2 regions of the Oceanobacillus picturae genome follow, and region 1 is predicted to be linked to the other one. Evidence: riboswitches for the same ligand, from Rfam matches in the RefSeq annotation. Region 1 holds a riboswitch; the other holds the start of a gene.
What was found. Region 1 has a riboswitch for thiamine pyrophosphate ahead of BN988_RS13370 (ABC transporter substrate-binding protein). Riboswitches for the same ligand answer to the same signal wherever they lie in the genome.
Positions count from the first base shown of each region.

Region 1 (7,615 bases):
TGCTAATTAGAAAGTAAAAAAACACTCTAGAACGTTTGGATTCTAATTGTTTACTCCACCTTACTAATAAGAAAATGACGATGATAGCAATAACCGTAATGTGGAGAGGGGGTAAAACAATAGCAGAATTTCCAAAATCAAATACCATTTTGATTAGCCACCTTAAGTTTCTAAGCACATACCCATTAATCAAATTACTAAGTTGTTAGATGAAGAGCATATTATTAGATGTTTTTAACTATATTTTACCATATTGTATTACCACTTTTAGATTTTTCTCAATATAATTATAAGATTACGACGATGTCATGGATCCATTTAAATAGTGCTAGTGATACCACAGCACCCAAAAGTGAAACCACAGCACCGCAAAGTGAAACCACAACACCCAAAAGTGAAACCACAGCACCCAAAAGTGAAACCATAGTACCACAAAGTGAAACCACAACACCCAAAAGTGAAACCACAGCACCCGAAAGTGAAACCACAACACCACAAAGTGAAACCATAGCCCCACCCGACGCACCACACCAAATCAATTCACAAAATGGACATACCAATTTAACGGTAACTTTACAGTGTTAAAGTGTTATGTATGGTAAAATAAAGAAAAAGAAGTATTGGAGCGTTGTCTATGTTAGAGAATGGTTATTACTGGAGAAACCGTGAACTGAGAAAGCATGTCAGCGTGATTGATGGATTGGATAAGCCTGACCTGCTTTTAACGAATGCTGTTTATTTAAATGCGTATACGAAAGAGTGGATCTCAGCAAACATTTGGATTGTTGATGATCGCATTGTCTATGTAGGGGAAAAGCTTCCTGCTAATACGGAGGATATAGAAACAATGGATTGTGCAGGGAAGTATCTTGTTCCAGGATATATCGAGCCACATGCCCACCCGTTCCAATTATATAACCCTGAACAGCTCGCGAATCATGTAGCAAAAACAGGAACTACAACACTAGTAAATGATAACATTTTATGGTTATTGTTATTGAAGAAAAAGAAAGCGTTTTCTTTATTAAATGAACTACAAAAGCATCCTGTCTCCATGTATTGGTGGGCACGCTTTGATGCGCAAACCGAATTGAAAGATGATACACAACTTTTTAATACACAGGAGATCCTTTCATGGATAAAGCACCCAGCTGTTGTTCAGGGGGGAGAGCTGACCTCATGGCCTGATTTACTAGCAGGGGACGATCGGCTTCTGCATTGGATACAGGAAACAAAACGACAAGGCAAGCCAGTAGAAGGGCATTTGCCTGGAGCGTCTGAAAAAACATTAACAAAGATGAAGCTATTGGGTGTAAATGCAGATCATGAATCCATGACAGGTGAGGACGTTATTAGTAGGTTGCGCCTTGGTTATCAGGTAGGACTACGCTATTCATCTATTCGACCAGATTTGCCGAAGTTGCTTGAGGAACTGCTGGCTATGAATCTAAAAAGCTATGACAATCTTACAATGACCACGGATGGAGCTACGCCAGGATTCTATGAAGACGGCATGATGAACGTATGTATTGAGATTGCGATAGAAAAAGGCGTTCCAATTGAGGAAGCTTATATGATGGCAAGCTATAATGCAGCAAAACATCTTAGCTTAGAGGAACAACTTGGAAGCATTGCACCAGGTCGAATTGCCAATATCAATATTCTTTCAGATAAGGATAATCCGCACCCTGAAAGTGTTTTGGCTAAAGGACAGTGGATTGTAAAAGATCATAGCCCAAAAGAGATTTCCAATGTAGTGAATTGGGAAGAATATGGGATAGGGAAACTAACCTATGATTGGGAGCTTACAGAAAATGAATTGCAGTTTTCTGTGCCTATCGGACTTGATATGGTGAATGATGTCATTATAAAACCGTATGCGATTGATACAGACATTGCAACAGAACAGTTACCAGAAACGAAGAAGGATGCTTTCCTACTCCTACTAGATCGTAAAGGGAAATGGCGCGTCAATACGACCATACGTGGTTTCACAGATCGTCTTGGCGGTATGGCAAGCTCTTATTCTACGACAGGTGACTTCATCTTTATTGGAAAAAGTAAAGCCGATATTATCTTAGCAGGCAATCGATTAAAGGAATTAGGTGGAGGAATTGTCATCGTCCATGATGGGGAAATTTTACTGGAAATCCCACTCACACTATCGGGCACTATGTATGATGGAAATATGCGGGACTTAATAGAGAAGGAAAAGCAGCTTAAAACGATATTAGTAGAATATGGTTATCCTTTTTCAGACCCGGTTTACTCGATATTTTTCTTATCTTCAACACACCTTCCTCACATTCGGATAACACAACAGGGGATTGTGGACGTGAAGAAAAAAGCAGTGCTATTCCCAGCGACCATGTGTTAGCGTATAATGGAGTAAAATCTATGTTAACAAGGGTGTTGTGAGAAAATGAAGAAAATCGTATGGATGCTGCTCTTCGCATTCATCTTGTTGGTTGGTTGCTCCGAGAAACAAGAAGCGGAGAACAATGAAACGAAGGATATAGATATGCAGGAGAAGACAGACCAACCGGATGTGTCGGAGTCGGAAGAAATCGTAGCTCCTTTGACAGGAGTGGCAATAGACGAACCTACTAATAATCGCATTGTCGGTGTGATGGTGAATAATCATTCCAAAGCAAGGCCGCAAACCGGATTGTCTAAAGCAGATCTTGTGTTTGAAATATTAGCTGAGGGACAGATAACACGTTTTCTTGCTATGTTTCAAAGTGAAATGCCGGATGTTGTTGGCCCTGTAAGAAGTGCACGGGAATATTATTTTAATTTGGCCAATGACTATAACGCGCTTTATGTTTATCACGGGGCAGCAAATTTTGTTAATGATATGATTATGAACAGAGGAATTGAACATTTAAATGGATCCCTATATGATAATGATGGAAACTTGTTCAAGCGAGAATCATTCCGTAATGCGCCACACAATTCCTATTTACAGCTTGGGGCTGTATATGACGTGGCCAAAAGTAAAGGCTATGAGACCACTGCTGATATTGAGCCGCTTACTTTTGTGAAAAGCGATAAAGAGATTGCTGGTGACCCAGCCCAGCATGTAGAAATTGTTTATTCCGATCAACCAATGGAAATTGTCGAATATGACTATAGTGCAAGCGATGAAGTGTACACACGCTATAATGACCGTGAACAAACAGTAGAACTGAACACAGAAGAGCCTATACAGGCAGCAAATGTATTTATAGTGGAAACCCCACATGAAGTGATTGATGATGCTGGACGGAGGGCCGTCGACATGGAATCGGGCGGAAATGCATACCTTTTGCAAAAAGGAAAAGTACAACAATTGCAATGGGAGAATAGAGAAGGAAGAATTGTTCCTGTAAAGGATGGAGATATAGTGGGCTTTGTCCCAGGGAAAACTTGGATCAATGTTATTCCTACCAATCCTGGATTAACCGAGTCCGTCAACATAACTAATTAGAAGCAGGAGGGCTTGTTTGTGCAAATAGATAAACTACGAGGAGAACAGCTCGATCAATTGTTCGATGCAATTCTTACACTAAAGGACCGGGAAGAGTGCTACCGCTTTTTTGATGATATTGCGACTATGTCGGAGATCCATGCCATCTCCCAACGGCTACAAGTGGCAAAAATGCTAACGGAAGGCCGTACCTACACGGTAATTGAACAGGAAACCAATGCTTCGACTGCAACCATATCGCGTGTGCGTAGATGTATTAATTATGGTAGCGAAGGATATAAGATGGTTTTAGACCGACTTACCGATGAAGAGAAGTAACAAACAAAGAGATGCTGGGTCATAGCCCAACATCTCTTTGTTTATACTAAAGAATATAAAAACACAGAAGGTTACATCGCTATACATGGGAGGACATCATGGAAATAAAAAATAATAAATGGAAAGCGATAGGATTTTGTTTAGCTCTGATTTTCTTCATCTCGTTGGTGGGGTGTTCCCAGAATACAGACAACAGCGTGGAACACGAAAAACCAACAGAGCAAGGCAATAAGGGTGATGGTAAGGAAGACGAAGGCAAAAGCAGTGCCCAAGATAATGCTACAGAAGAAGACGAAATGGACTCCGAAGAATCCTCTGTAGATGCTTTAAAAGAAGCAGTTCAAGATAAGATTTCTTCTATGACAATGGAAGAAAAAGTTGGCCAGATGCTTATGATTGGGTTTGAAGGTACCCAAGTGAATGATCAAACGAGGAATTTCATGCAAGAAAATCATATCGGCGGAGTCATTTTGTTTGAAAGGAACATTACCGACTCAAAACAATTATTAAATTTGAACAGGGAACTAAAGGAATTGAACGCAGATTCTCAGGATATCCCTCTTTTTATTTCCGTAGACGAAGAAGGTGGGGTTGTATCAAGAATGCCCCCCAAAATAGTAAATTTACCAGACAGTAAAGAGATTGGTGATCTTAATAATACAGAGCTTGCATACCAAGTTGGGGAAGCGATTGGAGAAAGGGTAAACGCATTCGGGTTTAATGTAACTATGGCCCCTGTTATGGATGTTAATAGTAACCCAGATAACCCTATTATCGGAAAGAGATCTTTTGGTGATAACAAGGAGATTGTTTCGGATATGGGCGTTGAAGAGATGAAGGGTATCCAATCAAAAGGCATCATTCCCGTCATCAAACATTTTCCGGGCCACGGAGATACAGATATGGATTCCCACTTGGACTTACCTGTAGTGCATAATAGTTTGGAAAGCATCCGAGAAATGGAATTAGTGCCATTCCAAAAAGCTATTGATCACCAAGCTGATATGACGATGGTTGCACATATACTGTTACCCGAGATAGATAATGAATATCCCTCTTCCTTATCTAAGAATGTGGTCACCACTATGTTAAGAGAAGAATTGCGCTTTAACGGAGTAGCTATAACCGACGATATGACAATGGGAGCCATTTTAGAAAACTATGATATAGGGGATGCTACCGTAAAAGCGGTTCAAGCGGGAAATGATATTGTTTTAGTATGCCATGGTGATGAAAATAAATTGAAAGCTGTTCATAGTTTAACCAAGGCTGTGGAAAGTGGAACTATTAAGGAAGAAAGAATCAATGAGAGTGTGGAGAGAATTTTACTCCTAAAAGAAAAATACAACCTTTCCAGTACTTCTCCAAGCAATATAGAGCTGGATAAAATCAATCAGTCATCTGAAGAAATAATTCGTAAGCTTGAAGAAAATGAATAGTATTTTAAGGGTAATCCATCTAGACCTAACTTGTATTTTGTGACAATCTATGGCAGAGTAAGAATGTAATGTTGTTAATTGAATAGTACGTTTCGATGTAGGGGGACCAGTGTTGCTGGTTGAGATCATATCCGTAAGATATAGACCCTTGGAACCTGATCTGGCTTAAACCAGCGTAGGGAACATATAGAAGTGAATGTGACGATATATGCGCCTGGGTGAGCCCTGAGCGCATTTTTTTGTGCATGAAAACAATATGTTCCTCCAAACAACAGCATTATGTGTCATAACAAAAAAAGGAGGAAGGAAGAATGAAAAAGCTTTTACTTAGTATGGTTGTCTTGTTCACCTTGATCATTGCAGGCTGTAATCAAGAGGCAACAGGAAATGAGCAAGAGGACAGCAGTTTAAAGAAAGTGACAATGGTGCTCGACTGGACACCGAATACGAACCACACAGGATTATATGTTGCCCAAGCAGAAGGGTATTTTGAAGAACAAGGTTTGGATGTAGAGATCACCTTGCCAGGTGAATCAGGGGCAGACCAGGTGGTGGCATCCGGAAAGGCAGAATTTGGGATAGGGGCACAAGAAGCTGTGACCGAAGCACGTATTCAGGACATCCCAATTGTTTCACTTGCTGCAATTATTCAGCATAATACATCTGGTTTTGCTTCCCCTGCGGATAAAGAAATTACGTCGCCTGCTGATTACGCCGGAAAAACATATGGTGGCTGGGGTGCACCTGTAGAGAAGGCAGTAATTGCTTCATTGATGAAACAGGAAGATGCCAGCGCAGAGGATGTCACTATTATAAACATGGGAAATACTGACTTTTTCACGGCTGTCGAAAGAGATGTTGATTTTGCCTGGATCTATTATGGATGGACTGGAGTGGAAGCAGAGCTCCGCGATGTTGAATTGAATATGCAATATTTAACCGATTATAGTGACAAGCTAGATTACTATACGCCGGTTATCACCACGAATGAAAGGCTGATAGAATCCGATCCAGAAACGATCCAATCATTTATGAAGGCAGTGACGAAGGGGTACGAGTATGCAATCGAGAAACCTGATAAAGCAGCTGATATCTTAATAGAGGCAGTGCCTGACTTAGACCCAGAATTAGTGAAAGCAAGTCAGGAATGGATTTCCCCGAAATATCAAGATGATGCTACTCAGTGGGGAGTACAAGACGAGAAGGTTTGGCAGAATTACGGAGATTGGATGTATGAGAATGGACTATTGGAAAAAGAACTAGATGCCAACAGTGCCTATACAAATGAATTTTTACCAGAAAAATAGAATTGGAGTGTGAGGAATAAATGGCAAATGCGTTAGTAAGTATACAAATTATCCCGAAAACTAAAAACGGCGAAGATAGTATTCCATATGTTGATGCGGCTATTGATGTAATTGAACAGTCAGGTGTTAAGTATCAGGTGAATCCGCTTGAGACCACAATGGAAGGGGAACTAACAGCATTATTTTCCATCATCGGAAAAATGAATGAAAAAATGGCCAGCCTTGGATGTCCGAGCATAATTTCTCAAGTGAAGGTTTTTTACAAACCAGATGGAACATCGATGGACGTGTTAACGGAAAAATACCGCTAAGAATGGAGGTGGAGTGGTTGGGACAATAGTACTTACGTAAAAGATAAATCCGAAAGAATGACCTTTGAAGAACCGCTTCAGAAATATACTCCGCTTTCCATGGGCGGCTGGTGAGCCTCCGGATGCTACGCATTCCGGGGTCTCACCTAGGCCTTCCTCCCATAGGACAAGGAAGACTTCGACAGCATTGCATCGCACGCAGAAAATCGTTTTTTGATTTTCAAGGAGTCTTCGTATATTTCTTACGCTTATTCTAGCTATCATCCGTCATTTGATTAAAACTTTTTGTTCTGTCCCGACCTCTTACAAAAATGAAGAAAATAGTAGCACAAGGATGGCGTCCTGTGTTGGTCGTTATCCTTTTACTTGTTTTGTGGGAAGCTAGCAGCCGTTTGTTTGTTATTCCAGCCTGGTTACTGCCATCCCCATTCACCATAATGGAAGAAGGGTTAAGCAGCTGGTCTAATTATGCACATCATCTTGTCTCAACCACAAAGCTATCAATAGTAGGATTTGTAATTGGTACAAGTATAGGATTGCTTATTGCTGTCTTATTACATTTGATGCCCCGTGTACGTCAGGCGTTTTATCCATTGCTTATCCTATCCCAGAATATCCCGATTATTGTGCTGGCGCCATTGTTAATTATATGGTTTGGATTTGGCGTCTTACCGAAATTATTTATCATTACCCTTGTTTGTTTCTTCCCGGTTGCGGTAGCGGCCTTGGATGGATTCCGCCAAACAAATGCCGAAATGAAGCATTATATGT
Region 1 covers NZ_CCAX010000002.1:455,084-462,698, forward strand. Annotated here, with positions in the region: gene BN988_RS13345 (hypothetical protein) at 229-585, shown strand; gene BN988_RS13350 (adenine deaminase C-terminal domain-containing protein) at 635-2,377, shown strand; gene BN988_RS13355 (DUF3048 domain-containing protein) at 2,423-3,469, shown strand; gene BN988_RS13360 (YerC/YecD family TrpR-related protein) at 3,488-3,787, shown strand; gene nagZ (beta-N-acetylhexosaminidase) at 3,886-5,226, shown strand; TPP riboswitch at 5,316-5,425, shown strand; gene BN988_RS13370 (ABC transporter substrate-binding protein) at 5,538-6,533, shown strand; gene BN988_RS13375 (thiamine-binding protein) at 6,554-6,844, shown strand; gene BN988_RS13380 (ABC transporter permease) at 7,156-7,615, shown strand, end outside.

Region 2 (7,615 bases), on a different contig from region 1:
ATGGTTGTAGCAATATCTGCCGGTAACCCGACTCCAGAGGCCAGGTTTGCGGCGCCTTCAATAAACACTCCCAATCCAGCACCATTTGCATCTGTAAAACTTGCATAAGTAGCAAAGAAGTCATCTTTATTCGCAAAGAATGTAGCCACCGCAATAATCGAAATAAGTGCAAGGATTCCTTCACCAACTGCACCAAAATAACCAACAAAGCGTGCATCTGTTTCTTTATCTAATTGTTTAGAAGAAGTTCCAGATGAAACTAGTCCATGAAAACCAGAGATCGCACCACAGGCTATTGTAATAAACAATAATGGAAGCAATGATTTATCAGGATTTGCGTTTGTGACAGGAGCCGTCATTTCTGGATTCAAAAATATTAATCCAAGGTACAAGATTCCAAGACCTACAACAAGCTGGTGCGAATTAATAAAGTCTCTTGGTTGCAATAGTTTCCAAACTGGAAGTGTTGAGGCAATGTATACATAGACCATTAAGATGATGATCCAGATGAGGAAAGCTGAAGAAGTGGCACCAAGTCCAAACAGTCCACTTGCCCCCTCTCCGCCAAAGTATTTAACTATGTCAATTTGTAAGAAACCTACTTTGCTAGCTAAGATAGCCGTGGCATACATAACACCAAGCGCAAAAAGAGATGGAATCAGCATTCGTTTATTCCGTTTGTATACTGCATATCCAATCCAAATAGCCAATGGAATTTGAATGAACACTGGTAGTACACTAGCCGGATAGGAGATAAATAGATTCGAAATCACCCAGGCAAAAACTGCGTTTACCATCAATACTAGAATTAATATGATAAACAAAAATAATATCTTGGCACGCTGTCCAACTAGTCTGTGTGCTAATGTTCCAACAGACTGGCCCTTATTCCGAACAGAGAGAACCAATGTACCGAAGTCATGGACACCTGCAGCAAAAACGGTCCCAAGTATCACCCATAAAAACGCCGGAAGCCAACCCCAATACACGGCGATTGCTGGTCCTAATATGGGTGCAGCTCCCGCAACAGAGGTAAAATGATGCCCCCACAAGACGAACTTATTTGTAGGAACAAAATCTACTCCGTCCTTATAACGGTGTGCAGGTGTTACATAATTCGGATCAAGCCTGAAGATCTTTTCTGCTACAAACTTGGAATAATATTTGTAGCCAAGAGCAAAAATGACCATACCAATAAGTGCAACTAAAATACCTGACATACCTTATTCCTCCTATACTAAGTAGTTAACACACCTTCGAAAAGAATACATGGACGTGTTTCTTTAAACCATATGTGAAAGCGCTTTAATTTAGTATGGTTTTCTATGCTTTTTTAGAATATTTTAGTGCTCAAATGGTAGGTTTCAAAGCGTGGAAAATTTATCCATCATTATTGTGAATACAATAGAGTGTCATAGGTTTAAAAGTAGACAACAAAGTTATTTTATATGTAATTTCAGAAGGAATGAAGAAGGAGAATCTAAACAAGGAAAAAGCCGTCCAAAACGTGAATTATCTAAGATAAATTCAAGTTTTGGCCGGCAATTAAATCCTTTTAGGTAATTGAAACAAAAATACTTCTTTTGACATAGCCTTCCTTGCTAATGAGAACATAGGGCAAAGCGTAATAACTTTAGTAAAGCTTTCCTTGTTTAAATAAGATTGTGGAGAGTTTCATTACAGAGTGGATGTAACAATTTTGCCTTAGTGGAAACGCGTCTCCAAAATACTGCGGATAGACTGTTTCAAAGGTGTGTTGCATTTTATCATATAATTTCTCATAAACTTGCTCTTCACTATAAAATTGTGTTTCTCTCCCTTGAAGCCACTCAAAATAGGAGACGATAACACCACCAGCATTTGCCAAAATATCCGGAATAACAACTATCCCTTTTTCACTGAGATAGCTGTCTGCTTCCCCTGTAATTGGTGCGTTCGCTCCCTCAACAATAATCTTTGCTTTAATTTGCTTCATATTTTCCTGGTGAATTTGCCCACCAAGTGCAGCCAATACTAATATGTCTGTATCCATTGTAAGCAATTCGTCCCTATCGCAAATAGTGGCTTTTACATTGGCCTCTTCCAGGCTTTCTTCATCTATTGGAAGATCACCATTCCTCGATTTTGTATACTTTATTAATTCTGGGATGTCTAGCCCATCAGAATTACGCAATGTCACGTTTCTATCACTCACAGCTACTACTTTATTGTTTAAAAAGTTACACTTATTTGCTTCAGCTGCTACAACAGATCCAACATTCCCGAAACCTTGTATCGCAATTTTAAGGGACTTGTCTTTATGATCAAGGACAGTTTTAGCAAAAATATTGTCCCGTTCGTTTAACCATTTATACTTATCTTTTGTAAAATCATGTAGCATATAGCGAAGGGAGAAATAGACTCCCTTTCCCGTCGCCTGTCTTCTCCCCAAAGAGCCACCGTTTACAACACTTTTACCAGTAAAACTACCTCTATACTTCATACCTGGATGGATGCTCTTGTATTCTCCCATCATCCAGTCCATTTCCCGTTCTCCTGATCCGACGTCAGGCGCCGGAATATCTTTTTCCGGACCAATGATCTGACTGAAATATTGGACATATTTTCTACAGATTTGGTTTAGTTCTTTCACCTTAAATTTTCTCGGATCAATTACCACTCCGCCCTTCCCTCCTCCAAAGGGAACTTCATGCAAGGCGTTTTTTAACGTCATTAAGGCAGCAAGGTTACTTACTTCTTCTTCCTCAACAGATTCATGAAAACGAATACCTCCTTTATAAGGCCCTATAATATTATTATGTTGGACACGAAATGCCGGTATCCGAGTCACTTTGCCATCCTCTAACGCGATTCTAAGGAATGATTTATGAATATGATTAGGGGTGGACAAGATAGAGGTGAGAGAAGTAAAAGCTTTTTTTCTTGTTTCTCCAGAAAGTTCTGGTAAAAATGATTGATCATCAAGCAATGCATCTAGAGATTGTTCGATAATAGTAGAAGTATTGCTTACCATTTTAGTTCCTCCTGACTAAGATTTGCCAAATGAGGTATAGATCAGCCACCCCTAGGGGCATGCCAGAAACCGATGGCTGTGCTGCCTTTTGGTTTATGCCCCTTTCCCTAAGTAATTTACGGCTGATCAAGCCCCACTTTTTTACGATTCTAACAAATCCAGCCTCAAAGGACCATGAAAACGGTTTATCACCAAAGAAAAATAGCGAAAAGTGTTGCTGCTAAAAGACCAATTATGACTGGAATAAAATTTTTGCGAACGAGTTCCATTACGGAAATACCACAAAAACCTGCGATTGCAATAAGCGAAGACCAGGCTACAATTGTTCCTCCCCCCGTCCAAATAGACCCCATTTGCCCAATAGCTGCTAATGTAGCAGCATCAATTGAACCGTTTTCCAACGATGCAGCTAAGGCACCTGTAAGAGGGAGACCAGAGAACCCCGAACCATCCAAACCTGTAATAATCCCAATGATTAAGATACTTAGCGCAGCAAGAAGGGCATTTTCAGGTAAAAAAGTCTGGCTAGTTTGGACAAGGTCAAACAGAAACGCTGGTTGACTTTCCTCCATTCCCAAAATGCTTCCTGAGAAGTCCGAGCTTCCTAGAAAAAAGAAACCAGCAATTGGTATAACTGGGCCCATTGCCTTAAAGGCAAACACAAAACCATCCGTTATATGTGTTGTTATATAATCAAGAGAATGCTGTTTACCAAAGGCTACAGTTGAGAGTAGTAAAAGAATGACTGCTACTCCACCGACAAAGGCAGCTCCATCTCCCCCTTCAAGTCCACTCATTCTTCCAGATAACAGCTTTTCATATACCATATAAATAACAACACCTAACAGTGTTAGTGGTACAACCACTGCAAATATTTTACTCCACGCGGTTAAATTTTTGGTATGTGCCTTATTCGTTGTCTCTTTTACGGATTGCATTTGCTCCAATTCTAATTCAATTAATGGATCATTTTTATGGCGTATTGTTTTCCGGTATAGCAAGTAAGCTAACGCTATGGCGATGACACCAGCAATCACAGACAATACAAGGGCACGATCAGCCACTATAGCTGTCTCAATCCCGGCCGCAGTAGCTGATAAGCTTGGTGCTACCTGTACAATATAATCCGATGATAATGCCATTCCTTGACCAGCAAGCGCAATGGCAACTGCTGCCATCATAACCGGCAAACCTGCTCTAATAGCCGCTGGGACTAGCAACGCACAAATTAATGGAACAGCAGGAGTTGGCCAGAAAAATAATGAAATGATATACGTAATGACCGCTAGGACAAAGAAGGAAATATGCCCATTAATCATCATTTTTTGGATGGGTTGGATCATTCGTTTATCTGCACCTAAATCACGTAATGAATGTAAAAGCGCAAGCATGAATGTGATGATTAGGAAAATACTAAACAGTTCCTGTGCAGCAATTAGGTTCGCATTAAAAATGGCTTTAAAGCCTGCTACAAGGTTTCCATTGTAAACCCACGCTACAATGAACGTACCGAGTAATGTTGGTAACACAACCCCTTTTCGAAAAATCATTGTTCCTATAATCAACAAAGTAAACAGTCCATATATCCAATGAGAAATGGTGAGTTCCATCATACATCTTCCTCTCAATAATGGTTGTATAGCCTATGCATTAAGGAAATGTTTAGTTCTTTGGTTACCGGGAATATAAAAACCATAGAACATTATTAGGAGGTAGAAAAAGATGAAACCATTTATCAAAGAATATACAAATGACGAAGTATTAAAAACAGATGTGAGTATTTTAAAAGACAAAGGGATTAACAAAGATGATGTTTATGTATTGTCCCACGATGATGACCGTACGAAACGAATTGCTGGAAGTGTTGATGCCAACACAATCGGCATAAAGGAAATGGATTTTGGGAACGCAGTCGGAAACTTATTTAATAGTAAAGGTGACGAGTTGCGCTCGAAACTTCAGGAAGTAGGTTTCTCTCAAGCAGAAGCGGAAAATTATGAAGAGGATATGGACGAAGGAAAAGTATTACTAATTGTAACAAACAACGAAAATGCAGCTAGCTACTTAATGTAGTCTTATTACAAAGTCATTTGTCTTAAGGCTAAAAAAACGAGCATGCCAACCAATAATCTAGTTGGCATGCTCGTTTTATATGTAGTAAAGAAGGTAGTCTCCCTTAATAAGAGAGACACCCACATGTGAGCGGAAAAACTTTTTAATTTGTATTCATTAATGTCCTTGGCTGTTTGTGAAATAAGAAAAAGACAAGTACAGCACTAAGCAGGAAAGCAGGCAGCATATAAGAGCCATTATATAATAGGGAATACAACCATACAGGTTGCCCTTCTATTGCTGACTCAAAAAATGTAACTCCTGCAATATAATGTGCACCAAAGCGTAGGATTGATCCTAAAAACACTCCTGCCACTATATATCCCAAATACTTCTTGGTTTGACCTTTTTGAAGAGCCTGTTGAATTTTTTTAGAAAACATACCTGCAAAACCTAATACAGTAAATGCTACAGCATAATCAAAAAATCCTTGAAGTGGGTATAATACATAAGCAGTTCCTACGGCAATTTGTAACATCCCCCAAAGAAAACCTGCCAATAACCCTCCCTTAACTCCCCAACGAAAAGCCACAATAAAAATAGGAATCATAGCAAAGGATATTGATCCTCCCTGGGCCCATATCTTAAATGATAAAAATGGAATAATATCCAACAAAAGTGCAAAGGCAGCAAATATGGCTACCTCAACTAAAAATAATGTGCGCTTTCTATTCATTTCTCTCTCCCCTTTTTAAAGCGAATTTTAAACAAACAAAAAAAGCAATGCCAAGGGGAAGACTTCCTGATGGGAATCCGCTCACATTGCTTTTATTCCATCAAAAAAGCCACCATCCCTACGTTAGTACTAACTAACAGGTTCAAAGGGTAAGAACATCACTGTTCACTCTCAGCCATTGGCTCCCCCTGTAGGCTTTTCAAACTATGCTTTTCTTATTAATTTCATTGTAACCCACATTCTGTAAGCTTACAACTATTGTGTAAGCTCGATAAATTCCTCAACATCCTTTACACATAATTGAATAGCTGCTTCCCAGAAATCAGGTTTCGTTAAGTCGACATTCATATGCTTCATGGCAAGATCTTCTACATTCATTCTACCAGTATCACGTAGCAACGCAATGTATGCATCCTCAAAGTTTTCGCCTTGTTCTTTGGCGGCCGCATAGATTCCAAGGCTGAATAAATACCCAAAGGTGTACGGGAAGTTATAGAATGGAACACCAGTAATATGGAAATGTAGTTTGGAAGACCAGAAATTAGGATCATATTCGTCCAGTGCATCCTGATAAGCTTCCTTCTGCGCCTCTACCATGATCTCATTCAAGCGGTTAACCGACACAAGTCCTTCTTTTCTTTCTTCATAAAAACGGTTCTCAAAGATAAAACGCGCATGTATATTCATAAAGAATGCTACACTACGTTGAATTTTATCTTCAAGCAGTCCGATTTTCTCCTCTTTATTTTGCGCATTTTTAACCGAAGCATCTGCTACAATCATTTCTGCGAACGTGGAAGCTGTCTCCGCAACATTCATAGCATAACGTTGATTTAGCCCATTCACATCATTCATAACATGCTGGTGATAAGCATGGCCTAGTTCATGAGCTAAAGTAGCAATATTTGAAGACGTCCCAGAAAAGGTCATAAAGATTCTTGTTTGCTCACTATCAGGGAAGCTTGTACAGAACCCACCTGGGCGCTTTCCAGCACGATCCTCTGCCTCAATCCAGCGTTTGTCAAAGGCCATCTGAGCAAAGTCGGCCATTTTGGGACTGAATTTACCGAAATGGTCTACAATAAACTTACTGGCTTCAGTATAACTCGACTTATTCACAGTATTGGTTAAAGGTGCCCCAATATCATACATGCTCATTTTATCTAGCCCAAGAAGATCTGCTTTTTTCTCTAAATATTTAACAAAGTGCTTTTTGTTATTCGAAATAGCTGTCCACATTGCGTCAAGTGTTTCCTGCTTCATTCGGTTAATCGCAAGCGGCTCCTTAAGAACACTCTTCCAATTACGATGCTTATAAGTTTGCAGGCGGAATCCAGCTAAATGGTTTAATGTCTGACCAAATAGGGCGGATTGTTCCTTCCATGCCTCTCCCAGCTTATCAAAAACGGCCTTTCTTACTTTACGATCCGGATGACCTAATTTATTAGATGCCTGCCCGACAGATAGAGACTTCACTTTATTATCTTCTTCTACTTCCACTGTCATTTTTCCAACGATTGTATCATACATTTGACTCCAGCCGTGATAGCCATCAACTCCAAGATCATTGATGAGCACTTCCTGTTCAACATTTAGAAGCTCCTTTGCCTGTTCTCTGTATTCGTTAAGGACAAAGGAAAGCTCCGTTAAACCATCATGCTGAAGTAATGTAACCCATGTGGTATCTTCTATGGCAACTAGCTTTTGTACAAACTTCGACATGATAGCATCCAATTCTGCCCGCAGTTCACTACGTTTACCAACTAGAAGACTTGCTTTCTCATCTGTTACATCTTGGGCGCTTAGACAGCTGA
Region 2 covers NZ_CCAX010000001.1:841,914-849,528, forward strand. Annotated here, with positions in the region: gene BN988_RS04280 (carbon starvation CstA family protein) at 1-1,220, opposite strand, end outside; gene BN988_RS04285 (Glu/Leu/Phe/Val family dehydrogenase) at 1,634-3,013, opposite strand; gene BN988_RS04290 (hypothetical protein) at 3,202-4,623, opposite strand; gene BN988_RS04295 (general stress protein) at 4,736-5,086, shown strand; gene thiT (energy-coupled thiamine transporter ThiT) at 5,229-5,801, opposite strand; TPP riboswitch at 5,900-6,000, opposite strand; gene BN988_RS04305 (M3 family oligoendopeptidase) at 6,057-7,615, opposite strand, start outside.
Region 2: linked by a shared signal. The riboswitch ahead of thiT (energy-coupled thiamine transporter ThiT) and the one ahead of BN988_RS13370 (ABC transporter substrate-binding protein) in region 1 are both predicted to bind thiamine pyrophosphate.